Regions from separate parts of the Priestia sp. MDV22-iso46 genome, predicted to be linked through region 1. Evidence: riboswitches for the same ligand, from Rfam matches in the RefSeq annotation. Region 1 holds a riboswitch; each other region holds the start of a gene.
What was found. A riboswitch is a leader RNA that binds a small molecule or an ion and turns the genes downstream of it on or off. The one in region 1 is predicted to bind cyclic di-AMP.
Positions count from the first base shown of each region.

Region 2: another riboswitch for cyclic di-AMP. It lies ahead of AC4NPH_RS15170 (APC family permease); the one in region 1 lies ahead of AC4NPH_RS16115 (potassium channel family protein).
Region 3: another riboswitch for cyclic di-AMP. It lies ahead of kdpF (K(+)-transporting ATPase subunit F); the one in region 1 lies ahead of AC4NPH_RS16115 (potassium channel family protein).
Region 4: another riboswitch for cyclic di-AMP. It lies ahead of gltT (glutamate/proton symporter GltT); the one in region 1 lies ahead of AC4NPH_RS16115 (potassium channel family protein).

Region 1 covers NZ_JBZVWT010000002.1:813,335-820,917, reverse strand. Annotated here, with positions in the region: gene AC4NPH_RS16130 (YjcZ family sporulation protein) at 171-257, shown strand; gene AC4NPH_RS16125 (YjcZ family sporulation protein) at 446-526, opposite strand; partial or broken gene AC4NPH_RS16120 (TrkH family potassium uptake protein) at 849-2,167, opposite strand; gene AC4NPH_RS16115 (potassium channel family protein) at 2,171-2,830, opposite strand; cyclic di-AMP (ydaO/yuaA leader) riboswitch at 2,955-3,099, opposite strand; gene AC4NPH_RS16110 (carboxymuconolactone decarboxylase family protein) at 3,215-3,673, opposite strand; gene AC4NPH_RS16105 (Lrp/AsnC family transcriptional regulator) at 3,794-4,249, shown strand; gene AC4NPH_RS16100 (hypothetical protein) at 4,257-4,388, opposite strand; gene AC4NPH_RS16095 (peptidyl-prolyl cis-trans isomerase) at 4,698-5,600, opposite strand; gene AC4NPH_RS16090 (S1C family serine protease) at 5,597-6,871, opposite strand; gene AC4NPH_RS16085 (response regulator transcription factor) at 7,094-7,583, shown strand, end outside.
Region 2 covers NZ_JBZVWT010000002.1:633,487-641,069, reverse strand. Annotated here, with positions in the region: gene AC4NPH_RS15175 (cation diffusion facilitator family transporter) at 1-103, opposite strand, end outside; gene AC4NPH_RS15170 (APC family permease) at 212-2,038, opposite strand; cyclic di-AMP (ydaO/yuaA leader) riboswitch at 2,201-2,342, opposite strand; gene AC4NPH_RS15165 (N-acetylmuramoyl-L-alanine amidase) at 2,534-3,568, opposite strand; gene glnA (type I glutamate--ammonia ligase) at 4,307-5,641, opposite strand; gene AC4NPH_RS15155 (MerR family transcriptional regulator) at 5,725-6,132, opposite strand; gene AC4NPH_RS15150 (methionine gamma-lyase family protein) at 6,324-7,583, opposite strand, start outside.
Region 3 covers NZ_JBZVWT010000003.1:580,031-587,613, reverse strand. Annotated here, with positions in the region: gene kdpDN (KdpD-like non-kinase potassium sensor) at 1-465, opposite strand, end outside; gene kdpC (potassium-transporting ATPase subunit KdpC) at 519-1,085, opposite strand; gene kdpB (potassium-transporting ATPase subunit KdpB) at 1,099-3,174, opposite strand; gene kdpA (potassium-transporting ATPase subunit KdpA) at 3,196-4,857, opposite strand; gene kdpF (K(+)-transporting ATPase subunit F) at 4,882-4,962, opposite strand; cyclic di-AMP (ydaO/yuaA leader) riboswitch at 5,341-5,481, opposite strand; gene AC4NPH_RS20520 (hypothetical protein) at 5,497-5,634, opposite strand; cyclic di-AMP (ydaO/yuaA leader) riboswitch at 5,707-5,849, opposite strand; gene murG (undecaprenyldiphospho-muramoylpentapeptide beta-N-acetylglucosaminyltransferase) at 6,271-7,338, opposite strand; gene AC4NPH_RS20510 (CHY zinc finger protein) at 7,516-7,583, shown strand, end outside.
Region 4 covers NZ_JBZVWT010000019.1:14,910-22,492, reverse strand. Annotated here, with positions in the region: gene AC4NPH_RS30080 (hypothetical protein) at 1-111, opposite strand, end outside; gene AC4NPH_RS30075 (undecaprenyl-diphosphate phosphatase) at 569-1,393, shown strand; cyclic di-AMP (ydaO/yuaA leader) riboswitch at 1,667-1,806, shown strand; gene gltT (glutamate/proton symporter GltT) at 1,913-3,172, shown strand; gene ytvI (sporulation integral membrane protein YtvI) at 3,385-4,416, shown strand; gene AC4NPH_RS30060 (DedA family protein) at 4,577-5,182, shown strand; gene AC4NPH_RS30055 (EcsC family protein) at 5,207-5,992, shown strand; gene AC4NPH_RS30050 (hypothetical protein) at 6,135-6,269, shown strand; gene AC4NPH_RS30045 (APC family permease) at 6,399-7,583, opposite strand, start outside.

The sequences.
Region 1 (7,583 bases):
TTGCCCTCCTTTTCCTCTTTATCATAAAGGATTTCTGCACAAATGAAAAAAGTAAGTGTTCTTCATTTTTCTCAAAAGATCGTTACCGTTAAAAAATAGGCAAATTTCTTAATCACTTAACCCAATTAGTACATAGGATATAGAGAATTTTATTAAAGGAGGTTACACATATGGGCGCAAAAGGCGGTTTTGGTTTTTCATTTATCGTTGTTTTATTTATTTTATTAGTAATCGTAGGGTGTTCTTGCTACTATTAATTCCTAAAGAGGATGAACATCATTCATCCTCTTACGACAAAAAAACCATGCTTTCGCATGGCTACATACCGATTAGATAAATGAGTAGAGGAACTCATTGTTCGGCAATATTGAAGAAATTTTTGGTTTTCACTTCCGCCTAGTATGCCCTTCTTGACAGGGGCTATGCGCAAATAAAGAACTAACATTTAAAAGCGAAAGCCAGACGCACCTACAATAACAAGTAAAACAAATAACACAACGATTAACGCAAAACTTTGTTTTTCCACGTATCATCCCTCACTTCCTGTTATCTGCTTTTAGTGTATGCAACAGCTTGGCAAAATGTTTAGGACAGGGGTGCGGATTTTTATGAGAAAAACCTTCAAATTTCGCTAAAAAAGTGAATCATATTTTTGTTTCTTTCGTTATATATAGTAAGAGATTTTTTACTATAAAAAAGGGGGACCTTTAATGCGCCGACATTCCAAATTGCCCATTGTTCTTGTCTTTGCCTTCTTTTTATTCATCGCAACTGTTTTGTGCGTAACCTCTTATATGTCTTGAATATATAAATAACATAAAAAACCGCCTCCTTGGAGGCGATTTTTCTTACCCTAGCATAATATCTTCGTTTGGATATCGTACAGCTTCTCTCTTCTGTTTTGATAATGAAAATGCAAGCGTTAATGGCCCCACTTTTCCTAAAAACATGATAAAGATAATAATCACGCGTCCAAAGTACGAAAGTTCAGGAGTGGCTCCCATCGATAAACCTACTGTTCCAAACGCAGAAACAACTTCAAACATAATTTTTACAAACGGCAGGTTTTCCGAAATATTTAACAGGAAAATGGCCCCAAACACAAACATAATTGAAATCATCGTGATGGCTAGTGCCTTAAACACGTGAAGGGGAAGGAGCCTTCTCTTTAGGAGCACAATATCTTCCCTGCTTCGTAAAAATGCCCATACTGAAAAAATAATTACCACAAACGTTGTTAGTTTGATACCGCCTCCCGTTGACGCACTTCCTGCACCAATAAACATTAATAAAACCATTAAAAACACCGTTGCGTCATGCAGGTGAGCTAAATCAATCGTATTAAATCCAGCGGTTCTTGTCGTTACTGCTTGAAAATAAGACGCCCATGCTTTGTCCCCTAATGATAAATTTCCAAGCGTATGTGAATTGCCGTACTCTAAGAAAAAAATAAAAAGCATTGCAGTCACGTTAATCGCAAACGTGCTGATAATCATAATTTTTGAATGCAGCGTTAGTTTTTTGTACGATTTTTTCACCCACATATCAGCAAGGACGGTAAACCCTAACCCGCCAATAATGAACAGAAAAGAAATTGTTATGTTAATAATAGGGTCTCCTACATACTGAACTAAGTTATCAGACAGCAGTCCAAACCCTGCGTTATTAAAAGCAGAAATCGAATGAAACAAGCTAAAGAACAATCCCTTAGACCATCCGAATTCCGGAACCCAGCGTATTGCTAAGAAGATAAGTGCAACAAACTCAATTAAAAATGAAAAGATAAACAGCCTTTTAACTAGCAGCACAACTCCGCCGGCGCTCGTCTGATTTAAGGCCTGCTGAACGAGCATACGCTCTTTAAATCCAATTTTTTACCTAGCATCATAAAAATCAACACGGCAAATGACATAATGCCAAGACCGCCTATTTGAATTAACAGCATAATGATCGTTTGACCGATGACGGTAAAACGTGTACCTGTATCTACGACGGCTAAGCCGGTCACTGTCATAGCGGAAGTAGATGTAAAAAGGGCGTCTACCCACCGGATTGGCTCAGTAGTAGAAAAAGGCATCATCAATAGAAAAGCACCAATAATAATTCCTCCTCCAAAAATAGAGACAAGCAGCTGCGGAGGGGTGAGTTTAATGATTTGTTTTTTCATGAGTTAAACTCCTTCTTCTTCAAAACGGTTCAAATCGCGATTATGTCCGATAACAATCAGCATATCTCCTTGTTCAATTATTTCATGTGCGGTAGGCGAAATAACCATTTCCCCGTCTTTTCGCTGAAAGCCGATAATATTGCAGCCGTACTTGGCACGAATGTTTAAATCAAACAGCGTTTTATTATGAAGTTTCTTAGAGGCGACAATTTCGACAATACTATAATCCTTTGACAGTTCAATGTAATCAATGATTTTTTCTGACACCACGTGATGAGCAATACGCTTAGCGATATCGCGCTCTGGATGAATAACTTTGTCCGCTCCTATTTTTTCGAGCACTTTTTGATGATACATATTCACTGCCTTTACCCATACTTGCTTAACGCCCATATCTTTTAAAAGCATGGTTGCGAGTACGCTTGCTTCGATATCATCTCCAAACGAAATAAGCGCATGATCAACATTGCGGATACCTAGCCCCTTTAAGCTAGCTTCATCAATCGCGTTTGCTTGCACAACATATGTAGCTGAGTTGCTAAATTTATTTACTACCTCTTGATTGCGGTCAATAGCGAGCACATCCACATCCAGATTAGCAAACTCTTCAACCAAACTGCCTCCAAAACGACCTAATCCCAATACAGCAAACTGTTTTTTCATAATGTATTTATTCCTTTCTTCAACTGCTGTGTGTTCTCTTAGCTTATACTTTTCCTAAAAAATTACATCCTTTTCTTAAAAAAAGCGCAAAAAAACACAGGAAGGCTCCTGTGTTTTCCCACACTCTTCCCCCTCAAAACGCTTGCGAAGTTAGCTGTCGGATTCGGGTTTTAAGAGTAACCCTACCTTTTTAAGGATTCACCCCGGAGCACAATATGTGCGTAAATAATGGGTCCTCCGCTCCGTAATGGATTAAGCGATTTTTATTCAAATGTCTATGATCTATTTTTTAGAATAATCGATTCGATTCATGATGCGTTTCACTTCACGAAAGCTATCTTACTCCTGTGGATTTTGTCTGTCAAGATATTTTTAGGGAAGATCTCACTTGCCCTGCAAGCTGCAAAAATCATATAAATCTAAACTGACAATCATTTTGTGAAATTGATCAAATAAATTAATAACAGCCAAAAGCTCTAACAGCTGCGTATCACTGTAAAATTTCTTTAATTGATTCATATCAGCATCCGTCAACTCCCTTGGACGCACCCGGTATACATCAATAAATCGAAACAGTAATTGATCTTTTTCTTCCAGCTCTTTTTCTCTTAACACTTTTTGATTAAGCGTCTCATCGCCTATATATGACATGCTCATACACGTCTCACAGCCGTTAACACCTGCTAGATAAAGCCTAATTTTTTCCTTAGTCTCTTTTTCTACTATATCGCTGTTCCAAAGCGTGTCGTAAAGCTCATCATACAATCTTTTTACATGCGGAATTAAATTCAATGCTTTTTCAAAATTTGTTCCCTCTTCGTTTGCTAACAAAACTCTTGCCATTTTTTACTCACTCCTTTTTAATTATTATAGTAAGAAAAATGGAAATTTCAGATTACATATAAAACATCTTATCTACTAATACTAATCAAATGAAACGTTAATGAGAAAGAAGGTTTTCAATTGAAAATTGACGAAATTGATTTATCGATTTTGCAGGCGCTGCAGCAAAACAGCCGCCTTTCCTTACGAGAGCTAGGAAAACAAATTAACCTGTCTCCTCCTTCGGTGGCAGAGCGAGTAAGGCAGCTAGAGAGCTTTGGCGTTATAAAAGGATATACGATCGATATTGATTATGAAAAGCTGCATTTGCCCGTGTCGTGTTTTATTGAAGTAACCATGAAAAACGGAGAGCACGAGCGTTTTAAACGATTTATTTCTCAGTATCCCTACGCTTTATTCTGTGAACGCATCGCCGGGCAAGCCTGCTTTATTACAAAGCTTCAGCTTCCTCACCTGCACGTACTCGAACAATTTATTAACGAAATTACACCTTATGCCAAAACGATTTCACACATCGCCCTTTCTCACGTGGAAATGGCTCCTGCATTATTGAGTCATTTAAAAGATGAAAAGTGATTGAAACCTAACGAAAGCGGTCCAATCTAAAAGCGAACAATGGGATCAATAAGCTCGTATGAATCACTTTTGACACCGCTGTTGATTTCCGTGCCAGGCTTCGCTTTCCGCAGGAGTCTTCGCCTTGCCCTCCAATCAACAGCTAGAACCAAATAAATAGATTAAACATACGTTCACCATACTAACGAAAAAATCCGAACGATTCATCGTTCGGATCTTCTTTCCATTAAACTACTTTTGTCCCAGCCTCTTTTATTCGTCCAACAGCATAAAAAATAACCCTCCAAAGCTGGAGGGTATAAATTTTCCGAATAATGAAAGTTTTACAACTTCATTTTATCAGGTGCCGACATTTCTGTCTACTTAAAAATGTAAAAGAGCTCTCTATTAATAGAAAGCTCTTTTACCTGCTTGTTTTTTGAAAACAATCAATCTATATAAAAGGGAACTACCTAAGGTTGAAAGTCACGTGGAACCTTGGTAGTTGATCCTGGATATACCGGTTGATATGATTCAAAACAAGTTCTTTCATCATTTCTTCTTTGACTTCTGATTCCGTTTTTTTATCTTTTTGTTTTAAAATAAGAATATAATAGACTTTACCCATTTTAATGGGCTCACTACTCTCTCCGATGTGCTGTTTTTTTAAAACATCTATAAAAGAGGGAGATAAACTTGAAAGCTTTAGATTATCAGCATTCTCTATTTTGCTCACTGTCTGGACATCAGCATATTTTTTTTGAACGTCCTGAAGCGATGTTCCCTTTTGCAGTTCAGCCGCAGCGGCAGCGGCATCATGTAAAGTCGAAAAAGCCAGCTGCGTAAAAGATACGCGCGTTAGATCGTTTTCAATACGTTTATAGTAAGCAGTTAGTTCATCAGACGTAATTTGTTTACGAAAATATTCTTCTAATTTAAACTGATTCGTTAGCTGGTTGGTTACATCACTGGAACGAATATTTAACACTTCATAACCTTGTTTTCTTGTATCCTCGTCATATGAGCGTTTAATTTGCTTCCACATATCCTCGACTTGTTTTTGTACTTTATCGCTTGTCTTTAGATGCGAAATTAAGATTTTTTGCATAACAAGCTGCCGCAATAACTCTTTGCGGTAGCTCGTATCATTTAGCGGAGCATCTGGATTTAAGAACCCTTCAACGGCTAAAAAACGGTTGAATTCAGCTCCTGTCACCTTGCCTCCCTCATACGCTGCCAGTTCTTTGGTAGAAGATAGCTGACTAATTTCTACAGAAGGAAACATCGTGTTTGAATGCTTCCCTTCGCAGCCGGTTAAAAATCCTAACGCTGTTAATACTGCTAGCAGCAGCTTTAACGGTGTTGAACTCATCCATTGTTATCCTGCTGCTCTGAAAGCTTCAGAGAAATAGTTTGTTTTTTTCCATTTCGATACACGTCTAATTTTACCGTGTCTCCTACTTTACGTTTTGTGTATAGATATTGACGTAAATCACTGGATGTTTTGACTTCATTTCCATCGATGGCAACAATCACGTCTTTTGATTGTAAACCTGCATCAGAAGCAGAAGAGAATGGTTCAACCGTCGTTACGACAACTCCTTCAGACGTATCGCTGGTTAGGCCTAGCTGGTTTTGTTTTGTTGCAGCTGAAAGCTGACCTACATCTTGAAGACCTACCCCCATATATGGACGCGTTATTTTTCCGTTTTTCATCAGCTGTTCAATCGTCGGCTGCACTTCATCACTTGGAAGAGCAAAGCCGATGCCTTCTACATTGTCTTCTGAAATTTTCATACTGTTGATACCGACTACTTCACCGGAAGAATTGATCAAGGCACCGCCGCTGTTTCCTGGATTAATCGCCGCATCCGTTTGAATTGCATCTACGTTCCAATTTTCTGAAATAGGGACAGAGCGTTTTGCTGCGCTCACGATACCTTGTGTGACCGTACGAGAAAATTGTTCACCAAGAGGATTTCCGATTGCAAGCACCGTTTCACCCGCTACTAAATCCGATGATTTCCCGAACTTCGCCACTTGTTCAACATTTTTGTCAGACATCTCAAGCACCGCTAAATCCGTTAGCGCATCAGCTCCGACAATCTTAGCTTTTTCTTTTTGTCCGTTTGAAAGTGACACTTCTACTTCGCTTGCGCCGTCAATAACGTGGTTATTGGTCACAACGTATGCTTTTCCATTTTCTTTTTTGAAAATAACACCGGAACCCGTTCCTGCTTCTTGCGTTTGGGTATCTCCAGAAAATGGATTTGTTTGCTGTTGAATATTGTTCACGCCTACAACAGCAGCTGATACTTTATTTACAACTGAAACAAGATCTGACTGATTCACGGTTGTGCTTACTGTTCGAGGCGTGGTGCTCGTTGTTGTTGCGGTTTGAGTCTGCGTTGTTTGATTCGCTGTTTGCGTATCAGCTGAATCTATTAACCCCAGCTGCGGAGCACCGTATAGCACAATTCCTCCCCCTAGCACTGCTCCGGCGATAGAAGATGCAATCACTGGAAATAAGCGTCTTCTTGGAGGCTGTGATGATGACGCAGGCTGATACTGATCATAGCGCTGCTGGCGGTTTTCATATTCTTCTTTTCGTTCTTGCTCTCTTTCATAATCACGTGGATCCATGAAAAACACTCCTTTTAACGTAGCAAATTTTATGTTATCTATACTATAAAATAAAAGTTTGGGATAAGTATCAAAACAATGTGTGAAATTGTGAAAAATTTCTTTATAACAGCAAACACGTAGTATAATAGCGGGTACATAGACCTTTAAAGAAACGCGCATATATGGCGTAATATGCTTTATTTACCTTAATTTTCATATATTCAGAGGAAGGTGTCAAATTTGAGCTTTACACTATATTTAGTAGAGGATGAACAAAATTTAAACGAAGTTTTAACCCTTTACCTTCAAAAAGAAGGCTGGGACGTTCGCTCATTTTTTAACGGCACGGACGCCAAAGAAATGATTGCAACTCCTCCGCATCTGTGGATTTTAGATATTATGCTGCCTGACATTGACGGGTATCAGCTCATTCGCGAAATCAAGCAGCAAACGCCACATGTGCCTGTTATTTTCATCTCAGCCCGCGATGCCGATATTGACCGGGTTCTTGGGCTTGAAATGGGCAGCGACGACTATTTATCAAAGCCTTTTTTGCCTCGTGAACTAGTTATTCGAGCAAACAAACTGCTAAACCGCGTATATGGTTCCAATCAAAAGAAAACCGATACCATTACGCTGACTCCTTATGAAATCGATTTACATACCCGTACGGTCAGTGAAAATGGAAAGCCAATTGATTTAACGTCTAAAGAATTTGATTTTCTTGTCA
Region 2 (7,583 bases), 180 kb from region 1:
AAGCGAAAGCAATCCCTTTAATAATGGAAATAATAGTATTCACTATAGCGGCCATCATGGCCGATTTATTTCCTTTTCGCAATAACTTAATTAATTCACTCATACAATCCCTCCGTTTGCGCCTTTATGAGATTCGATTACGGTTAGTGTATGTGAATTTAAAAATTAAAAACCTCCAACATACAAGTTGGAGGTTTTTAGTCATGTTTCATTATTTTTTAAAACGGTATGGTACAGTTGTAACGATTACGTTTTTACGGTAAAGCAAATGTGCTTTTAACAGCAGACTGGACTGATTGTGAAGGATATTTTGCCAGCTTTTTTTCGTAATGAATTGTGGAATAACGACCGTAATAGCCATATTGTTTTCCCGCGCTTTTTCCTCGGCCATATCAATGAATCGAAACAGCGGCCGCACTAAGCTGCGGTATTGAGAATGAAACGTAACAATACGAATATCAGGCTGCCACTTCTCCCACTTCTCTTCCATTCTCTTTTCGCTTTCTCGATCAAAGGCCACATGCACTGCAATAACGGTATCGCCAATCGTTCTTGCATAATTTAATGAATTTTCTACTACCTTTGTCATTCCTGCTACAGGAACAATGACCACACTTCCTTCAAGCTTTCCAATCTTTTCTCCTTGCTTAATGCGAAGCTGCTCTCCTACCGCTTCATAATGCGTATGAATGCGATGAAAAATATAGACAATAACCGGTAAGAAAATGAGCACGGACCATACTTGTGAAAACTTCGTTGTAAACAAAATGATTAGCACAGTTAAGGTAATAAGCGCACCAATTAAGTTAATGGTTAGCTTTCCTTGCCAGCCGGCCGGCTTTTCTCTAAGCCATTTGACAATCATGCCTGTTTGAGAAAGCGTGAATGGAATGAACACTCCAACTGCATAAAGAGGGATTAATTGTTCAGTCGCTCCTTTAAAAGCTACAATTAAGACAATAGAAGCAATTCCAAGGGTCACAATTCCATTTGAATAGCCTAGTCGATCGCCACGAATTTGAAACATTCTTGGCATGTATTTATCAGACGATAAGTTGACAGCCAGCAAAGGGAAAGCTGAAAAGCCCGTATTCGCTGCTAGCACTAGAATTAGAGCTGTTGTGCCTTGAATAAAATAATAAAATCCATTTCGTCCAAACACACTCGATGCAATTTGTGATACAACCGTTTCATCTGCTTTTGGAGAAATGCCAAGCCAATAAGCTAAAAACGTGATGCCCGAAAATAAAACGGCTAAAATACCGCCCATCAGCATTAATGTATGAACAGCATTTTTTGCACCTGGCTCTTTAAAGTTAGGCACTGCATTTGAAATAGCTTCTACACCTGTCAATGCCGAACAGCCTGACGAAAAAGCTTTTAATAATAAAAACAAACTAATACCTGGCACTACTGTACCGAGAGATGGATGAAGCTCAGGTGAAACTTGACCTGTCGCTATTTTAAACAAGCCTACCGCTATTAACAAAATAAGAGCAATAACAAATAAATAAACCGGATAAGCTAATACAGAAGCGGATTCTGTTACACCACGTAAATTTAAAACGGTAATAAAAATCACCAGCAAACACGCAATTACTACATTGTAATGATGCAGCGTTGGAAAAGCCGAAGTTAAAGCATCGGTTCCTGCTGAAACACTCACGGCAACTGTTAAAATATAATCTACTAACAGTGACCCCCCAGCGATAAGCCCAGGATTTTCTCCTAAATTGGTTTTCGAAACAATATAAGCTCCTCCGCCTTGCGGATACGCATAAATAATTTGACGATATGAAAGAATTAAAGCCGTCAGGAGTACCAATACCCCAATCGCAATTGGAATCGAATACCAATAGGCAAGGACGCCGACTGTTGCAAGTACAATCAAAATTTGTTCTGTTCCATAAGCCACTGAAGATAAGGCATCTGAAGATAAAATAGCCAGTGCTTTAAGCTTACTAAGCTTTTGATCGCCTAACTCTTTTGTTTTAAGCGGCTTTCCAATCAATAATCTTTTGAGAACTGAATAGTTCACGCAATTTCCCTCCGATGATTGCCTAGCTACTATTTACTATTCATTGCTAAGCTCCGTTACAAGTTCACGAACAAGTGATATCATTCCTAAAAAATACCTTTTTATGTTAAAAAAGCGCACAAAAAAAACACTAAGGGTTCTCAGCGTTTTTACACAGCTTAAACCTCCTCTCCAAAACGCTTATGGGGTTAGCTGTCGGATTCGGGCTATGAGAGTAGCCCTACCTTTAAAAAAAGGATTCACCCCAAGTGACAATGCACAAATTTGGGTCCCCCACTTCTGACGAATTAAGCGATAACAGGTCAATATAATTTTCGGTTAAAGGGTATGATCGATAACATGTTTCTTTCATAACTATCCTTTGTTCTTAGATAATATACTCCCGTACAAATGGTTTGTAAAGCATTATTTTACGTAAACCATAAAATAGTACTTAAGGCGCTTTTAACAGAAAAACAAAAGGCCTTCTGCTCGCTTACAGAAGACCTTTTTGCTTTAACTTTTTGCTTTTAAAACGGCTGCTAGCTTGTTTTTCGTTTGAGGACCATAAATGCCATCTACATCATAAGGAAGATACACAAGCTGAAAACGTCTTACTGCATCTTTCGTTTGAACTCCATATATTCCGTCTACTGACCCTACTTTAAAATTAACTGCGTTTAATGCTCTTTGAAGCTGTTTCACGGCTTCTCCAGAATCACCTTGCTTTAAAATTCCATTGGGAAGTGGATATTGTTCAGCAGGTGGTGTTGGAGATGGGTTTGGTGAAGTCCCTGAAGGAATAACAATTGTTTTTCCAACCTGTAGTGTTAAAGGATCAGAAAGCCCTGTATTCGCTTCTTGAAGCGCTTGTACTGTTATATTGTACTTCTGTGCAATACTGTACAGCGTATCTCCTTGCTTGATCGTATACGTTTTTGTACCTGGTTCAGAAGGTGATGGATTTGGTGTTGGTGTTGGATTTGGGTTTGGAACTGCACGACGGGGTAAATTCAAATAGACGGCAATTCCTTTTGCATACGATTCACCCATGCTTTTTAAAAAAGCTTCGTTTTGGAGAAGTGCTGCATCGGTGCGGTTATCAATAAAAGCTATTTCAGTTAGTACTGCGGGCATATTTGTTAAGCGAAGCACCGCATAATTGGCTGACTTTCGACCGCGATTCGGATGATTATACGATAGCAGCGTTGGCTGTACTTGGCCGTGGACAATTGATTGAAACGTTTTACTGGCATTGCTAGCGCTTCTGTAAACATAATCTTCGTACCCTGTTCCTCCACCGGCATTTACGTGAATAGACATAAATGCATCTGCTCCCCACGAATTAGCTTGAGAAGCGCGCTGAGATAACGATAAAAAAGTATCTGTGGTACGAGTGGTTTTAATCGTAAAGTCACTGTAGGTGCTATTTAAATAGCTTATTAAATATTGTTGAATTTTTAAAACTAAGTTTTTTTCATACAGTCCATTCGCTCCAACTGCTCCTGCATCTGCCCCACCATGTCCTGCATCAAGATAGATTTTTTTCATATTACTTGTCCCTCCTTATTGTTAACATATGCACGGGGGCAAAAAGTGCTACGTATACTAGCCTAGCAGGTGAAAAATCACTAAAAAAAGACCCGCTGCCTAATGGCAACGGGTTATTCTGCTTTATAGACAGAATACTGAATAAGGATAGCTCTCAAGGAGTGACAGCTATATGCAGAGTGTTGATTCGTTGATTAAATGATAATAATTATCATTTTCATTTAAAGTATACACTACAAGGAAAGTTTTGTCTATTCTATTATCGTCATAAGCCTATTTAAAAAGAAGAACACCTACAACAATGAGAATAATCCAAATTGGAATGCTTATTAAAATTCCTATGACCAAACCTTTAAAGAAATTTCCTTCTTTCATTTTCCTTACATTCCTCTCCAACAGTATTTTCTATCGATACTGTGCCTGGCTGAAAATTCTCTGAAGTTATACTGAAATACAGTGCAGAGTGAACACATAAACAATCTCTCTATCTGTTATACACTACTTTTACATATAGATTCAATGAGACAAAAAGATTATCCTTTTTAATTCATATAACCAAATTCTTTCCTGTATATAACAAAACAATAAAAAGCCTCCCGTAAATTATACGACAGGCAGCTATACTTGTTTTATGAACAGCTTAGTTCGATATTTAATATACGCATGCAGAATATTATTCATTTTGAAAAACAAAAAAGTCCGAGAGAACGTATAAACGATCTCTCGGACTTTTAGGAATTAATATTGGCTCATGTATTGGTCACGTTCCCAAGGATGAACTTGTGTACGGAACATATCCCATTCGATTTCTTTCGCTTCAACGAAGTGCTCTGCTAAGTGTTCACCTAATGCAGAAACCATAACTTCGTTTGATTGGAAGCTATCTAAAGCTTGAGCTAATGTTGCAGGTAAATCTACGATACCTTCTTCAATACGCTCTTCTTTTGTCATTACATAGATATTACGATCGATAGGTTTTGGAGCTTCAAGGTTGTTCTTGATTCCATCTAAACCAGCTTTTAATAGAACAGCCATTGCTAAATATGGGTTAGCAGCTGGGTCTACGCTACGTACCTCAACACGAGTTCCTACGCCGCGAGAAGCTGGAATACGGATTAATGGGCTACGGTTGCGAGCAGACCATGCAACATAACAAGGAGCCTCATATCCAGGCACTAGACGCTTATAAGAGTTTACAGTAGGATTTGTTACTGCTGTAAAGCTATGTGCGTGCTTGATGATACCTGCGATAAATTGACGAGCAGTATCACTTAGCTCTAGATTACCGTTTTCATCATAAAATGCGTTTTGACCATCTTTAAATAATGAAACGTTACAGTGCATACCTGAACCATTCACACCAAATAATGGTTTTGGCATAAATGTAGCATGTAAGCCATGTTTACGTGCAATTGTTTTTACAACAAGTTTGAACGTTTGGATATCATCACAAGCTTTTAATGCAGCAGCATATTTGAAGTCAATCTCGTGTTGTCCAGGAGCTACCTCATGGTGAGATGCTTCAATTTCAAAGCCCATTTCTTCAAGCTCTAATACGATGTCACGACGGCAGTTTTCACCAAGGTCAGTTGGCGCTAAGTCGAAGTAGCCACCTTTATCATTTAATTCTAATGTAGGTTCGCCTTTTTCGTCTAATTTGAATAAGAAGAACTCTGGCTCAGGTCCAAGGTTAAAATCAGTAAATCCTAACTCTTCCATCTCTTTTAACACACGTTTTAAGTTATTACGTGGATCGCCATCAAACGGAGTTCTATCTGCATTGTAGATGTCACAAATAAAACGTGCTACTTTACCTTTTTCAGATGTCCAAGGGAAAATAACAAATGTATCAATATCCGGGAATAGGTACATATCTGATTCTTCAATACGCACAAACCCTTCAATAGAAGAACCGTCAAACATCATTTTGTTGTCTAACGCTTTTTCTAATTGACTTACTGGAATTTCAACGTTTTTAATTGTTCCTAAAATGTCAGTGAACTGAAGACGAATATACTTTACATTCTCTTCTTGAACTTTGCGGAAAATATCTTCTTTTGTGTACTTTGCCATCGTGTGATCCTCCCCTAAATCTCTATATAATATTTATAATCTATACCCCTCATATACGAACGGCATAAATATTGATAACTTTATTAATGAAAGAACCTGGACATATCTCCTTGATTTAAAGTTGCTCGATTAAAACGGCCTGCTTGCATAAGTTCTGCACGAAGCATTTTTCGCAATTCATCGTCCGTTAATTCTGGCTTTGCTGTTGCTGCCACAACTTTTTCTTCTTGCTTATGCCCTTTTTGCTCCTTTTGAAGATGAAACAGCTGTTTTACACCTGCTAAGTTTACACCTTGTTCAATAAGATCACGGATTTCAAGCAGCTTATCAACATCGTTAAATGAGAATAATCGTCGATTTCCCTCTGTTCTTACTGGTGCAACTAATTCATGTTCTTCATAGTAGCGAATTTGGCGAGCCGACAACTCAGTTAACTGCATCACAATTCCAATTGGGAAAAGTGGCGTATTTCTTCGAATGTTGTCACTCATTTCAGTTCCTCCTTTGGATTAACTATTTACATTGTATGCTATGTTAGTTCACCTGTCAACCGAATGTTAGTAATTCTAACATAAATTTTTCTGAACATTTCTTCTATACAAATAAATAGCACTTCGTTTATTTTTATAAGCCTATCTTTTCTTTCTTAGCGGGGAGAAAAATAGTCTTTCTATCTTATATTTTATAAAAGTTCTTTCGTCAGCATTTGATCTACTGCCATACATATTGCTACTTTTACGTGAGCATACGTTAACCCACCCTGCACGTAAGCGACATATGGAGGCCTGATAGGCCCATCTGCCGTCAGCTCGAGGCTTGCTCCTTGTATAAACGTTCCTGCTGCCATAATCACATCATCTTCGTACCCTGGCATATAAGCAGGATAGGCTGTTACGTGTGAATTAATTGGCGAAGCGAATTGAATAGCCTGACAAAAAGAAACCATTTTATCGCGGTCATCGAACTGCACGGATTGAATTAAATCCGTTCGTTCACTGTTCCACTTCGGTTCACTTTGCATCCCTAGTTCTTCAAACATAGCGGATGAAAAAACCGCTCCTTTTAATGCTTGACCGACTACGTGCGGCGCCAAGAAGAATCCTTGATACATTTCTTGTAAGCTATAAAGCGTCGCTCCAGCTTCTGCACCGATTCCAGGAGTTGTCATTCGGTATGAACAAGCCTCCACTAAATCTTTGCGTCCTGCAATATAACCGCCGATTTTAGCAAGGCCTCCACCGGGGTTCTTAATAAGCGACCCTGCCATCAAATCTGCTCCTACATGCGTTGGCTCGATTGTTTCTACAAATTCACCGTAGCAGTTATCAACAAATACTGTAACGTCAGGCTTAATACTCTTTACAAAAGAAATCATTTCTTTTATTTGCGCGACTGTAAAAGAAGGACGAATGCCGTAACCTTTTGAGCGCTGAATGCCTATCATCTTTGTGTGCTCATGAATAGACGCTTTCACTTCCTCAAAATCCACTTGACCTTGCGCTGTTAAATCTACTGATTTATAGCTAATATTATATTCTTTTAAAGAGCCTACGCCGCTTCCTCGTATACCAACAATTTCTTCAAGGGTGTCATAAGGCTTTCCGGTTATATATAATAGTTCATCTCCAGGACGCAGTACACCAAACAGCGATATGCCGATTGCGTGCGTACCTGAAATAATTTGCGGACGCACCAGGCAAGCTTCTGTTCCAAAAACGTCCGCGTATACTTTCTCCAACGTATCGCGGCCTAGATCGTCATATCCATACCCCGTTGTCGGATTAAAATGTGAATCACTCACTCGATTTTGCTGAAAGCTTTGCAGCACCCGAAATTGATTTGCTTCAATGCGCTCGTCAATTTTCTCATGCACGGGCTTAATTTGTTTTTCTACTTTTGCAGCAAGTTCTCGAATGCGTGCCCCGTTTTTTAACTGATCAAA
Region 3 (7,583 bases), on a different contig from region 1:
TACGCTTTCCATATGCTGAATATTCATTGCTGACATGACTGAAATACCTTGGTTGAGCAGGTAAGAAACATCTTTAAAACGTTTTTTATGGCGGCTTGTCGGCACATTTGTATGAGCGAGTTCATCGATAATTACAACTTTTGGCCGCCTTCTTACAATCGCCAGCAAATCAAGCTCTTGTAATTCTTTTCCCTTATAAAAAATGGTTTCTTTTTGGATTACTTCTAGATTTCCGATCATCGCCTCAGTCTCATTCCTGCCGTGTGCTTCTACATATCCAACTACGACATCTACGCCTTCTTTGACTAAATCGTGCGCATCTTGAAGCATTTTATACGTCTTTCCTACTCCCGGCGCCGCACCGATGTAGAGTTTAAGCTTTCCGCGCTTCTGATCATGAAGTTCACGCAATAGTTCTTCCGGAGTTTTTCTTCGAAAGTATGGATGAGCTTCTTTTTCTTTCATTGTTCAGGCCCCTTTATCACACTCGCTTCAATACATGAAGCGAGTGCATGTAATTAGCGCTCTCGTTGAACAGCTAAATTTAGCTCTACTACATTTACTCGTTTTGCACCAAAAGCTCCTTGCTGAGTATGTTCTTTGATCAGCTCTTTTAGCGTGTTGATGTTAATATGCGCTGCTTTTGCTACGCGCTCTACTTGTGCATATGCAGCTTGTGGCGTAATATCCGGATCGAGTCCAGAAGCCGAATTTGTGACGGCATCAATTGGAATTCCGCCTTTTGGTACCTCGTTTTCTTTTTTCCACGCCGCTACTGATCTTTCGATACGGTTCGTAAGATCTTTATTTGAAGGTGCTAAATTCAACGAGCCAGACCCTGCCCCGTTATAATCAATACTAGAGACTCTGCCATGAAAAAATGCATTGCTCGTAAACTGCTGCCCTATCAGCTTAGAACCGATAACTTGATGCTTGTTTGAATAGATTAAGCTGCCATTTGCTTTACTTGGAATAGCCGTCTGAGCAATGCCTGTCATCACAACAGGATAAATAAGACCACAAAGAATTATCATCATAATTGTTAAGCGAACAATAATGCTTCCCATTCGTTCTGTTTGTATCATCGTTTCTTCTCCTCTACATTACAAATGAAAGTAGTAAGTCAATCGCTTTAATCCCAATGAAGGGAACCAATACCCCACCTAATCCGTAAATGAACAAATTTTTTCGCAGCAGGGCGTTAGAACTCATCGGCTTATACGCAATTCCCTTCATGGCTAAGGGAATTAACAGCGGGATAATGACCGCATTAAAAATAAGCGCTGACAATACGGCAGATAGAGGTGAATTCAGCTTCATTACGTTAAGAGCCTCCATTTGCGGAATCGCCAAGGTAAACATGGCTGGAATAATAGCGAAATACTTAGCAATATCGTTTGCGATACTGAATGTAGTTAAGGCACCCCTTGTCATTAATAGCTGTTTTCCAATTGAAACGACTTCAATGATTTTAGTGGGATCAGAATCTAAGTCCACCATATTTGCTGCTTCTTTAGCAGCTGAGGTTCCGCTGTTCATTGCTAAGCCAACATCAGCTTGAGCAAGCGCAGGGGCATCGTTTGTCCCGTCACCTGTCATAGCAACTAGCTTTCCTTGCTGCTGTTCATATTTAATTACTTGAATCTTGTCTTCTGGCTTGCATTCCGCAATAAATTCATCTACTCCAGCTTCTTTTGCAATGGTTGCAGCGGTTAACGGATTATCTCCTGTACACATAACCGTTTTAATACCCATTCTACGAAGTTCATCAAAGCGTTCTTTCATTCCTGGTTTTACCGTGTCTTTTAAATAAATTAAGCCATAGATTTTATCATCATCGGCGACGGCAAGCGGCGTGCCACCAGCTCCTGCAATTTCGTTTGCTTTTTGCTGCAAATCAGAGGGAACCTTCCCGCCCTTTGACTCTACCCATGCCGTGACGGCGTCCACTGCTCCTTTTCGTACAGATACATTCTCTAAGTCAATACCGCTCATTCGCGTTTCAGCTTTGAATTCTACAAATGTTCCCTGCGTTTTTCTAAGATCTTCTACTCCCATACGGTTTTGAATAAAATCAACAACTGAGCGCCCTTCTGGCGTTTCGTCGTAAAGAGAAGAAACAAACGCCCATTTGTAAAGTTCACGTTCGTCTATGCCTTCTACAGTCGTTAATTGATGAGCCATTCGGTTTCCAAACGTAATGGTGCCGGTTTTATCTAAAATAATTGTATTGATGTCACCAGCTGCTTCTACTGCTTTTCCTGACATGGCGATCACGTTAAACTGAGTAACTCGGTCCATCCCAGCAATTCCAATGGCCGATAATAATCCTCCAATTGTCGTAGGAATGAGGCAGACGAGCAGTGAAATTAAAATAGCCGTGTCGAGCTGAAAATGTAAGTAATTTGTAAATACAGGAAGCGTCACAACAACTAGTAAGAAAATAATCGTCAGACTTGTTAAAACCGTGTTTAGCGCAATTTCATTTGGCGTTTTTTGACGCTCTGCTCCTTCAACAAGCGAAATCATTTTATCTAAAAATGATTCACCTTGCTCACACGTAATTTTAACTGTAATTTCATCGCTGACAACTCTTGTACCTCCCGTTACAGAGTTAAAATCTCCCCCTGCTTCTTTCATAACAGGTGCCGATTCACCCGTAATAGCCGATTCATCAACAGACGCCAGTCCTTTAATGATTTCTCCATCTCCAGGAATCATCTCGCCTTGTGAAACGACGACGATGTCTCCTTTTTTTAGTTGCGATGCCGAAACTTGTATCATTTGCCCGTTTTGAAGTTTATTAGCTGTAATGTCACCTTTCGATTGCTTTAATGAGTTTGCCTGCGCTTTTCCTCGTCCTTCTGCTAATGCCTCTGCAAAATTAGCAAAAACAATTGTGAAAAATAAAATGAGGGATGCGGCAATATTAAAGCCTGCGCTTACTGCACTTTCTCTGAAAAGGTCTGGAACAACAGCTAAAAAAAGCGTAATAACAAACCCGATTTCTACTACGAACATGATAGGGTTTTTTATCATCGTTCTTGGACTTAGCTTGATAAAAGCCTGCTTTACTGATTGAATAAAAATCGATGAAGTTTGTTTATCTACAGAACCTTGAATGTGACTGTTACGATCTAATTCAAGATTATTCATAAAATTCCGTTTATTCATTATAATCCTCCGCTTTCTTGATTACAGTGTCAAATACTCAGCAACCGGCCCAAGTACAAGCACCGGGAAAAACGTAAGTGCCCCTACAATAACGGTAGTTCCAATTAAAATGCCGCTAAATAAAGACGTATCCGTTTTAAATGTCCCAGGTGTTTCAGGAACAAGCTGCTTAGATGCTAGTGAGCTCGATACCGCCAGCATCGTAATTAGTCCGAAGTAGCGTCCAATATACATAACAATTCCCGTAGAAATGTTCCAAAACGGAGTTGCGTCACCGAGTCCTTCAAAACCGGATCCATTGTTTGCTGCTGACGACGTAAATTCATACAGTGCCTGGCTTAACCCGTGAAAGCCGGGGTTTGATATACCTTCCATTCCTAAATGAGTAGTGAGCGCTACGGCGGTTCCCCCTAAAATTAGCAGCGGCTGCAGAATAAGCGTCACGGCAATGAGCTTCATTTCTTTTCCTTCAATTTTTTTACCTACGTATTCCGGGGTTCTTCCAACCATTAAACCTGATAAAAATACGGCGATGATGACGTACATCATGACATTCATAAATCCTGCTCCGACACCGCCAAATACGGTATTTAACATCATATTTCCAAGTGTCAATAACCCGGTAAGAGGCGTAAGGGTATCGTGCATGGCATTGACTGCGCCTGTTTCACTTGCTGTCGTCACGATGGCGTACAGAGTTGACATACCGACACCAAAACGAACTTCTTTCCCTTCCATATAACCGCTCGCTTCATTCAAATGAAAAGCATCAAGTCTAGGGTTGCCACCCCACTCTGTTACAAACGCTGTACTTAAGATAACAATAAAGAGCATACTCATCGATATAAACAAGATGCGACCTTGTTTACGCTGTCCGATCATTTTTCCGTACGTAAAAGGAAGTGCGGTTGGCAACAAAAGCATAAGGACGATTTGTAATACATTGCTCCACGCATTAGGATTTTCAAATGGATGAGCTGAATTGACACCAAAAAATCCCCCTCCGTTGTTGCCTAGCTCTTTGATTGAAAGAAAAGAAGCAACTGGTCCCCTTGCTATTTGCTGGGATGCCCCTTCTAATGTATGGGCAGTCACCGTTCCGCTTAACGTTTGAGGAACACCTAAAAACGCAAATAAAATGCCTGTTATAAAAGCAATAGGAAGTAAAACATGCGTGATTGATTTCACAAAATCAACAAAAAAGTTTCCCATTTCCTTCCCTGCCAACCCACGAATAAAAGCGATTGCTACTGCAAGGGCTGTTGCTGGTGCAGCAAACATCATAAATACAACGGCGGCCATCTGCGAGAAATAAGACAAACCTGATTCACCGCTGTAGTGCTGCAAGTTCGTATTTGTCATAAAACTAATGGCCGTGTTAAAAGCAAGGGCCGGATCCATTCCTTTGATGTGGCTTGGGTTAAGCGGCAGTACCTCTTGAAACCGGAAGATAAGATACACCACAAAAATCATAAACGTATTCGCCAAAACGAGAGCAAGTGCATATTGCTTCCACGTCTGATTATGCCCTTTAATTCCTGCCGCTTTAAACATCACCGATTCTATCTTCCCTACCAAGCTAGTGTTTTTATCGTTTGAAAACACATTCGCTATATAAATACCTACGGGCTTTGCAATAAGCGCTACAAAAACAAGCAGCAGCGCAACTGATAGTAGAAAAATTCCTACGTTTTATTCCTCCGCTTATTAAAATTGTTCTGGATTTAACAGTACATATACTAAATAAATTAAAACGAGAACTGAAATACCTAACAAAATGAACGACATGTTCACTTCTCCTCTCTTTCGTCTACTACATGAGACGACCAGCAAATAATTCCGTACATAGCAGCTGTTAATATGGCAAGCGTTCCAAGCATGATTATATCCAAGTTGCTCCCTCCTAACTGTTTCTTACCACCCATGATTAAGCGTAGTGACTGTTTCTGTGCGTAAAGCATCACGCCCAAGTGAGCTAGCTGCGAAAGGTTATCTTTGATTGTTTAATCCTCACGTATTGTTGCTCTCGTTTTAAAAGCCCTACTATATCCTCTTTACGGTGCAGACATAACCTGCTCTCCTATTTTCCCCATTAAAAAAACCGCAGAAGAGAGTTCTCTTCCGCGGTTTAATGCACGACAAATAAGCCGTGATCGACACGAATTTTTTTACTCCCAAAACGCTTACGGAGTTAGCTGTCGGATTCGGGTTATGGAAGTAACCCTACTCAGTTAAGAGATTCACCCCTAGTACATACGTACAAAATATTGGGTCCCCCGCTCATAATTGATTAAGCGTATATTTGTTATTTAATTTTTAGACTTAATTATGGTTTTTCCTGCTGCGTTTAAAACTTTGATTAGCTAACGTAGACAAATAGCGGTTTGCTAGATCAAAAGATTGCTGGTCGCACATTGCTCGGTATTCAATCAATTGAATCATTTGCTTAGATAAATGCATCTTGACGCTCCTTTCACCTATATTTTGAAAGGAGCGTACTATCCGCTGTTATAGAAAACGACCACGATTACACCATCCTCTCTCTTAACGCTTACGAAGTTAGCTGACGGGTTCGGGTCAAGAAAGTAACCCTACTCAATTAAGAGATTCACCCCTGATAATTGGGTCCTCCGCTCTTTCCTTCTCTTTCAGAAAAGACTCAGCGTTTCACAGTGGAACGTTTCATGAGAGTAATCTTACTCCTGTTAAAATTTACTGTCAACAACATTTTTTGAAATTTTAAAAGCTTTATTTTTCTATGTATATTCATTATTTTAAAATAATAGATTCGAAGAAAAAAAGGTTGTGACTGAATGTAGCCCATCTAAAGATGAACAAATGGGATACATGAGCTGAACCGCTTGTGACACCGCAGTTGATTTCTGTGCAAGACTTCGCTTTCCGCGGGCGGCCGCTGAGCCTCCTCGTCGCTTTTCCCGCAGGAGGCTTCTTCTTGCCCTCCAATCAACTGCTAGAAGGATCTGAACAGGTGAAACCTACGTTCACTTTAACAAAAAAAACGAACCACTAATCAAACACCTTGATCAATGGTTCGTTTTTCACTTCGGCTAAAGTACGTTTGTCCCAGCCTTTTTTTTAGCTCATTTTCTCAATTTCATTTACAAGAATTGAAATGGCATCCGTTTTTGTTGCTTCACGCATTGTACGCTTCATCGTACTTGCCTGCTGCTGAAGCTCATTTACTTCACGCAAAAACACTTCTTTTGTTAACTGTTCTTCTTCCACAACCATACAGTAGCCTTTTTTCTTAAAGGACTGTGCATTTAAAATTTGATCTCCGCGGCTTTGTGCTTTTGACAAAGGAATAATCATCATCGGTTTATGAAGGGCTAAAAACTCAAAGATAGCATTTGATCCGCCGCGTGTAATCACATAATCAGTGGCCGCTAGAACATCTGGAAGCTGTTCATTTACATATTCTAACTGACGGTAGCCCGACTCTTTTTCAAGGCTTGTATCAACATTGCCTTTTCCGCACAGATGTACAATTTGAAATTTCTTTTGCAGTTCAGGCAAGGACTCTCGAACAATTTCATTGATGCGACGTGCTCCTAAACTTCCGCCCATAATGGTTAAAATTGGGCGCTTATCATAAAAGCGAAGCCAGCTTTCCCCGTTCGCTGCGCTTCCGCTAAATAATTCTTTTCGAATAGGTGAACCAACAACCTGCACTTTTTCTTTTGGAAAATAGTTTGCCGCTTCATCAAAAGAAGTGAAAATTTTAGTGGCAAATTTCTGCGCAATTTTATTTGCCAGTCCCGGTGTTAAATCACTTTCATGAATGAACACGGGAATGTTTAGCGATTTAGCAGCCATTACAACAGGAACTGTGACAAAACCGCCTTTTGAAAACACAAGAGAAGGCTTTAACTTTTTCAGCACGCGACGTGCATCGCCAACTCCTTTTGCTACTCGAAATACATCTTTTACATTTTCCATATCTACGTATCGACGCAGCTTCCCGCTTGAAATCGCATGATATGGAACGTTTAATTTTGTAATTAATTCTTTCTCAATACCATTGTGAGAACCGACATAATGGATATCCCATTTTTCACTGTCTAATTCTTTCATAATGGCAATGTTTGGTGTTACGTGTCCAGCTGTTCCGCCTCCGGTAAAAACGATAACTTGCTTACTCATTTTTTCTTCCTCTCTTTACTTCACTTAATCGATCTGTTTTGACATCAATTTTTATCTGATCTTTTTAGCATGCAATCTGACATGTAAAACGATGGTTTTATTATAGCATTTTTCTTTTTACATATGTATGATAAGGCGTATAAAAGCATGCTATACTTTTCATAGGGAGTGATGATAATGAACAAATCTGTACCTGCAGTAAAAGGTGATACGGTGGATTCCGAAACGCGCTGTACGCACTATCA
Region 4 (7,583 bases), on a different contig from region 1:
AAGAGGAGTATAACTAAAGCCCATAACAATCCCCGCGCCAATTAAAGGAATTCCCAGCAAGGCTTCATACCCAGCAGTGACCCATTTCATTGTACGTACATTTCCATTCATAGTAAAAAGCCTCCTAAAAAAGATACTACTATATACGAGAAAAGAGAGAAAAAAGTTTCAAATTACTTAGGGGATATGTCGTATAAGCAAGCACTAGTTGATTAAAATGATAGATGACAGTAAAGGGGATGGAAAAAACATAATAATTTAGTCATTTTTTCACACCAAAGAAAAATAGTCTAGATGATTCATTTTTAGCTAAGGGACCGGAATTTATACCGAACATAGTGACTGATTTCTAAAAAAAATAAAAGCTGATATCGTGTTTTTTGATTATAGCATGTAAGGCTTTTATTACAAATTATTAAAGATTCTTATCTTTTTGCAAATACACATTGTATTTCATAGTTTTAACAATTATGATAAAAAAGCAAGTGTCAAAATAGGAAAATAGTTGAGCATGTAAAACGAAGCGATAAGCTTATTAATTTGAAAGAAAGGCAAGGTACATAGCTTTATGTGGGAAATTATTGTAGCAATCATTTTAGGGATTGTAGAAGGTTTAACAGAGTTTGCTCCTGTTTCGTCAACTGGGCATATGATTATTGTGGATGACCTGTGGTTAAATTCAAAAGAATTATTTTCATCTCCAGTAGCTAATACATTTAAAATTGTTATTCAGCTAGGGTCGATCTTAGCAGTAGTTGTTATCTTTAAAGATCGTTTTATTAATTTATTAGGATTAGGAAAAAAACCAGCTGCTCCAATTGGACCGACAAATCGCTTGAATTTAATGCAGGTAATTGTTGGTCTGTTACCCGCAGGAGTGTTAGGATTTTTGTTTGACGATTACATTGATGAACATTTGTTTTCTTTAAATACGGTGCTAATTGGCTTAGTAGTCGGAGCTGTATTAATGATTCTAGCAGATTTGTTTGGACCTAAACGTCCGCGTGTAGAGACGGTGGACCAAATGTCTTATGGACAAGCACTGGGTATAGGGCTGTTTCAATGTATTGCTCTTTGGCCAGGTTTTTCTCGTTCAGGCTCAACGATTTCAGGAGGGGTTCTTCTTGGAATGAGCCATAAGGCAGCCGCAGATTTTACATTTATTATGGCAGTGCCAATCATGGCAGGAGCAAGTGGACTTTCATTGGTTAAAAACTGGCAGTATTTCACATCAGATGCACTACCGTTTTTTATTGCTGGTTTTATCAGCGCCTTTATTTTTGCGCTGGTATCTATTCGCTTTTTCCTGAAATTAATTAATCGTATCAAATTAGTACCATTTGCACTATATCGAATTGTTTTAGCAGCTATTCTATATTTTGTATTTTTATAAAATAAACACGCGTGTTCTTTAGTCCCTTAAACTTCTAATAGAGACTCAAAGAGCAAGAAAAAGCTATTGCAATGTTGCAATAGCTTTTTTGCATAAATATATATTATCGCCTTTTGAAAGCGTTTTACAAACATAGGTATTGACAAAACGTGTCGAAAAATAGTAAATTAATATTTGTGCAGTATAAAGTTAAGTAAAAGTAAGACTTCTGTTTAGTTTTATTGACTGTAAAAAACGTATGACAACGTATAGATCGTTTTAATTTTATAAAAACTGAATAATAAGCTTAATCGTATAGAGCGGGGGAATCATTATCGGCAGTAAAGCTGCCTTGGGGTGAATCCTTACAAAAGGTAGGAAACTCTCAATTCCGAATCCGACAGTTAACCCCGTTTGCTTTATTGAGAGAAAGAGCCCAAAATAGCGTAAGTAAAAGGCTGTTCTTTCTTAAGAATAGTCTTTTTTTGTTTTTTCAGAAAAGTATATACAAATGTCATACATCTTTGGGGAGGTACATCTATGAAAAAAATTCGTTTTGGTTTGGCTACGCAGATTTTTACCGGTTTAATCCTTGGTGTTCTTGTAGGGGTAATTTGGTTTAACGATCCGCGTGTAGTAACATACCTACAGCCGCTAGGAGACCTATTTTTAAGATTAATTAAGATGATTGTTATTCCAATTGTTATCTCAAGCTTAGTCGTTGGAGTTGCAGGAGCAGGGAGCGGTAAACAGGTCGGAAAGCTCGGCGTTAAAACAATTCTCTATTTTGAAATTATTACGACTTTTGCAATTGTAATCGGTGTATTGATTGCTAATATTTTTCATCCTGGGCAAGGTGTAGACATTCATTCAGCACAGAAGAGTGATATTTCACAATACGTTGAAACATCCGAACAGCAAGAAGGAAAGTCAGTGGCTGAAACTTTCTTACACATTGTTCCGACAAACTTTTTCCAGTCAATTGTTGAAGGAGACATGCTAGCAATTATCTTCTTTACAGTGTTATTTGCACTTGGAGTAGCGGCAATTGGGGAAAGAGGGAAGCCAGTTGTACAATTCTTCGACGGCGTTTCTCACGCAATGTTTCACGTGGTAAACCTTGTAATGAAAGTGGCTCCAATTGGTGTATTTGCTTTAATTGGTGTAACAGTTTCAAAATTCGGTTTAGATTCACTCCTTTCATTAGGAAAGCTTGTTATCTTAGTTTACTTAGCGTTAATTTTCTTCCTACTTGTTGTATTGGGAGGAATTGCGAAATGGGCAGGAATTAACATTTTCCACTTATTCCGCTATATGAAAGATGAACTGTTGTTAGCATACAGTACATCTAGTTCTGAGACAGTTCTTCCACGTATCATGGAAAAACTTGAAAAGATGGGCTGTCCAAAAGCTATCGTATCGTTCGTTGTACCAATTGGTTATACATTTAACCTAGATGGTTCCGTTCTTTATCAAGCGATTGCAGCGTTATTCTTAGCGCAGGTGTATGGTATTGATTTAACGATCGTTCAACAGCTGACGCTCATTCTTGTATTGATGGTTACATCTAAAGGAATGGCTGCAGTGCCAGGAACATCATTTGTTGTATTACTGGCTACTCTTGGAACAATCGGTGTTCCCGCAGAAGGATTAGCCTTCATTGCTGGAGTGGACAGAATCATGGATATGGCACGTACGGTTGTTAACTTAGTAGGAAACACACTAGCCGCAATTGTAATGTCTAAATCAGAAGGCAAATTTGACCCTAAAAAAGGTACAGAGGTCATGAGGGCCGGCTAATTTATAAATTAAAAAGCTACTTATTCTATTCAAAAAATTAGAATAAGTAGCTTTTTTCATAATAATTCCTTTATTATTATGGGAATTGACCCTATAATATGTAACATCAGGTATAAAAATATCCAAATTTTATTCTTATATAAAGCAGTCACTGGTTCCTTTCTTTATCAGTAAATATAGAGATAGCTTAGCTAGTAGGGGGATAGTAGAGTATGTGGAAAAAGCGAATATGGGTCATCGCCTCGATAGTAATCGTATGTTTGTTAATCCCTTACAGTTTACCGATTGTGTTTGCTTTATTAACAGCATTAGCACTTGAGGGTATTGTTCAGAAATTGCATCAATCTTTTAAAATGAAGAGAGTCTATGCAGTGCTTATGACCTTCATTTTATATGTTGTTTCGCTCATACTTATTGGATTTTTTATTGTTCGGACAATCGTTACGCAAGTGGTTGCTCTTTCAAAAATAGCGCCTTCCTTTGTAAAAGAAATCTATGAAACCGCGATTTATCCAACTATTATTAAGTGGAAATACTATTCAAACGCTCTTCCTACAGAAGTGATTTCTTCTATCGAGCGCACGCTTGAAAAGACCGTAAATTCATTAGATTCTCTATTAAAAAGTACCGTAGAAATCATCATTAGCTTTGCCGCTACTGTTCCTGGGTTTCTATTAGAGTTTCTTATTTATTTAGTAGCGCTTGTATTTATCAGCCTTGAGCTGCCTGCTATTAAAAATAAAATTAAGTCATTTTTAACAGAAGAAACGAAATATAAGCTACAAGTTGTCATCACTCAGCTTATCCAAGCGGGGGTTGGTTTTATTAAGGCACAAATTATCTTAAGTGTCATGACGTTTGTAATGGCTTATGTAGGGCTTTGGCTATTAGATGTTCCGTATACCGCGCTGCTTAGTTTATTAATTGTAATTGTCGATATCTTACCAATCCTTGGGACAGGATCGGTGCTCGTTCCATGGGGAATTTTTGCTCTTACGCAAGGGCATGACTCATTAGCAATCGGCTTATTTATTCTATTTGGAGTCATTACGGTAGTAAGACGTGTAGTAGAACCGAAAGTATTTTCTACAAATATGGGTATTTCGCCTTTGGCTGCACTAGTTAGTTTGTACATTGGATTTAAACTTTTAGGCTTTGTCGGATTATTTTTAGGACCGGCTTTAGTTATTTTATACGATGCTCTTCGTAAAGTAGGTATTATTCAAATTAACTTTAAACTATAAAAGCGCTGGATAAAACTAGCGCTTTTTTTTATTGAAACTTTTGTAGTACGTAATACGTAAAGAGGGAAAGGAAAAAACTATGCCGCGTTGGTTTTTATCTATCAATCGGCTAAATTATAGTTTTGCAGTCTTAGATTTAATGACATGAGGAGGAGAATTTTTGTTAGAGTCGGTTTTACTTTCTTTAATTGAAGCGCTAAAACAGCTCTCTTATTTTGGCGTAATTTTAGCATTAACGTTTGAATTTGTCCCGGCAGAGCTTGTTTTACCTTTAGTAGGGTATTGGGTGTATCAAGGTGATATGAACTTGTATCTGGCTATCCTTGCAGGTACAGTAGGCGGTGTTTGTGGACCGTTGACTCTTTATGCACTGGGACGTTACGGTGGACGACCGCTGGTTTTAAAATATGGAAAATACTTTTTGGTGAAAGAAAAAGAAATTGACGCCGCTGATCGCTTTTTTAATAAGTACGGCAGCGGGGTTGCTTTTTTTGGACGCTTTATTCCAGGAGTGCGCACGGCTATCTCTTTTCCGTGCGGGATGGCAAAAATGAATGTATGGCTGTTTTCTATTTACACATTTGTTGCGATGCTTCCAGTAACGGCTATTTACGTATATTTAGGATATAAGTTAGGACCTAAGTGGAAAGAGGTGGGGCCGATTGTGTCTCAATATATGCAGCCTATTGGAATCGGAATTGTTGTTTTAATTGCATTGTTTTTTATCATTAAATATGTGCGGAATAAACAAGTAGGGCAGAGCTGATAAATCGAGGAAAAGAGTGAGGATATGTCAGAGCATGAGCAGTTAAGAGTAGAGTTACGAAAAATTGAAAAGTGGGAGAAAGACCAAAAAGGACTTTTTTTCTGGGAGCGGCTGGCTCGCTTGCCTTTTTCAGCTTTAGATAAAGTAACGCCAAAGTTCATTCATCAAAAAATAGAAAAATTATTAGATGAAATCGCTAAGTATGTTGATAATGGAGGCCAGTATTTAGCTAATACGTCTGCCACGCTAGAAAAAGCATCAGCTCAATTACAAGAAAAGAAGCAGCTTTCAATAGAGGATATTCAGCATTTATCTCTGCAAGAAATGGATGGATTGGCGGAGTATTTTATTGAAGTCCGAAAAAAGAATGCACAGCTGCAAGGAGCTACAACCGGGGTAGGCGGGATTTTTACACTGGCGATTGATATTCCTTTTGTATTGGGACTTACACTTAAGACACTGCAAGAAGTGGCTGTTTCTTATGGTTACGATCCCACTGAGCAAGAGGAACGCATTTTCATGGTCAAATGCATGCAGTTTTCATCCTCTGATATTGTAGGAAAGCGTGCGATTTTAGAAGAATTAGCAAGCGGCAATCGAACGCAGAGCTTGCAGCAGCTGCAAGGGTGGAGAGAAGTGTTTCTAACCTACAGGGACAACTTGGGATGGAAAAAGCTGTTTCAAATGATTCCTATAGCAGGAATGGTATTTGGAGCGTATATTAACAAACAAGCGATTAATGATATAGGGGAAGTTGGAATGATGCTTTACCGTAAAAGACGCATTTTGGAAAAGGTCTCACAATCTTAAAAATAAAAAGAGACTGGTACAAAAGTATTTTAGTTGAAGAAAGATCCGAACGAGTTTGATTCTTGGTTGAGAATCAAATACGTTCGGATTTTTTCATTGGTATAGTAAATGTAGCTTTCATATGTTTAGTTGCTTCTAGCTGTTGATTGGAGGGCAAGGCGAAGGCTCCTGCGGAAAAAGCGGAACAGATGAGACCCCGCAGGAGCGCAAGCGACGAGGAGGCTCAACGGCCGCCCGCGGAAAGCGAAGCCTTGCACGGAAATCAACAGCGGTGTAACGAGTGATTCATACTAGATCGTTTACCTTTTTGTTCGTGTTTAGATGGGATTGATTTGCTTATATCTGAATTACTTTTTTTCGACATTATTTCTGGGGAAATATGTCGAGGTGTGTTAAGTCTAGTTCCTTAATCAAAATGAAAAGTAGGAATGGTAATAGTATTTTTTCGTCTGGCAATCAGTAAATAAATAATTCCGATTACACTCCATACAATACCGATAAATAAGGATGTTTTTTCTAAGTTAAGCCACATAAAAAATAAAAATAAACTGCCGAGTAAAGGCATAAGTACATATGAAATATATCCACTGAGAGATCGTTTGTTTTGATGAATAAAATAATGGATAAAAACCGCTATGTTCACTGAACTGAACGCAATTAAAGCACCAAAATTAATTAAAGAGGTAGCTTTTTCAAGAGACAGACCTAGTGAAATTAAGGAGAGGCCACCAATAATCACCACGTTCCAAACAGGTGTCTTTGTTTTAGGGTGAATATAGCCAAAAATTCTCCGAGGCAGATAACCATCTTTCCCAATTGCATAGAGAAGTCTTGATGCACTCATATGCGAGACAAGTCCAGAAGCAATAGTTGAAGTCAAGGCCGCTGCTACAAAAATAGATTGAAAAAGCTGGCCGCCAATTTTATAAGCAATTTCCGCTGATGCACCTTCTAAATCATGAAACAAAGAGGCTGAAGGGAAAAGAAGCTGAGCAAAGTAAGAAACTGTGATAAATAAGGCGCCTCCCGTACATGCAATAATGAGAATACCTTTAGGAATGGTTTTCTCAGGCTTAAGTGTTTCTTCGGCCATGGTAGTTACAGCATCAAATCCTAAAAAAGAAAAGCATAAAATAGCTGCTCCGTTTAATAACAGAGATATAGAGGCCGATTCACTTATAAACGGTTTAAATGATAGCTCTTGGCCTTGAGTTGTAGCACTTAAAATAATAAAGATAATAGCGACTAAAATTTGAAAAGCAACTAATAGCGTACCAAAAGAAACGGTTAAATGAACGCTAAAAATATTCATTATGGTCATGATGACAACAAAGCTGATAATCCATACGGCCTTTGGAACACCTGGAAACAGAGAGCTTAGGTAAATATTTGTCAAAAGTGCATTGATCATTGGCAGAAATAGATAATCAAGAAGAGCCGTCCATCCTACCAAAAAACCAATGCTTGGATTCAGTACTTGCTGTGCATATGTATAAGAGGAACCAGCTCCGGGAAAAGCTTTTACCATTTTTCCGTAACTAATGGCTGTAAATAAAATAGCAATCAACGTGAATGCATAAGCGCCTGAAAC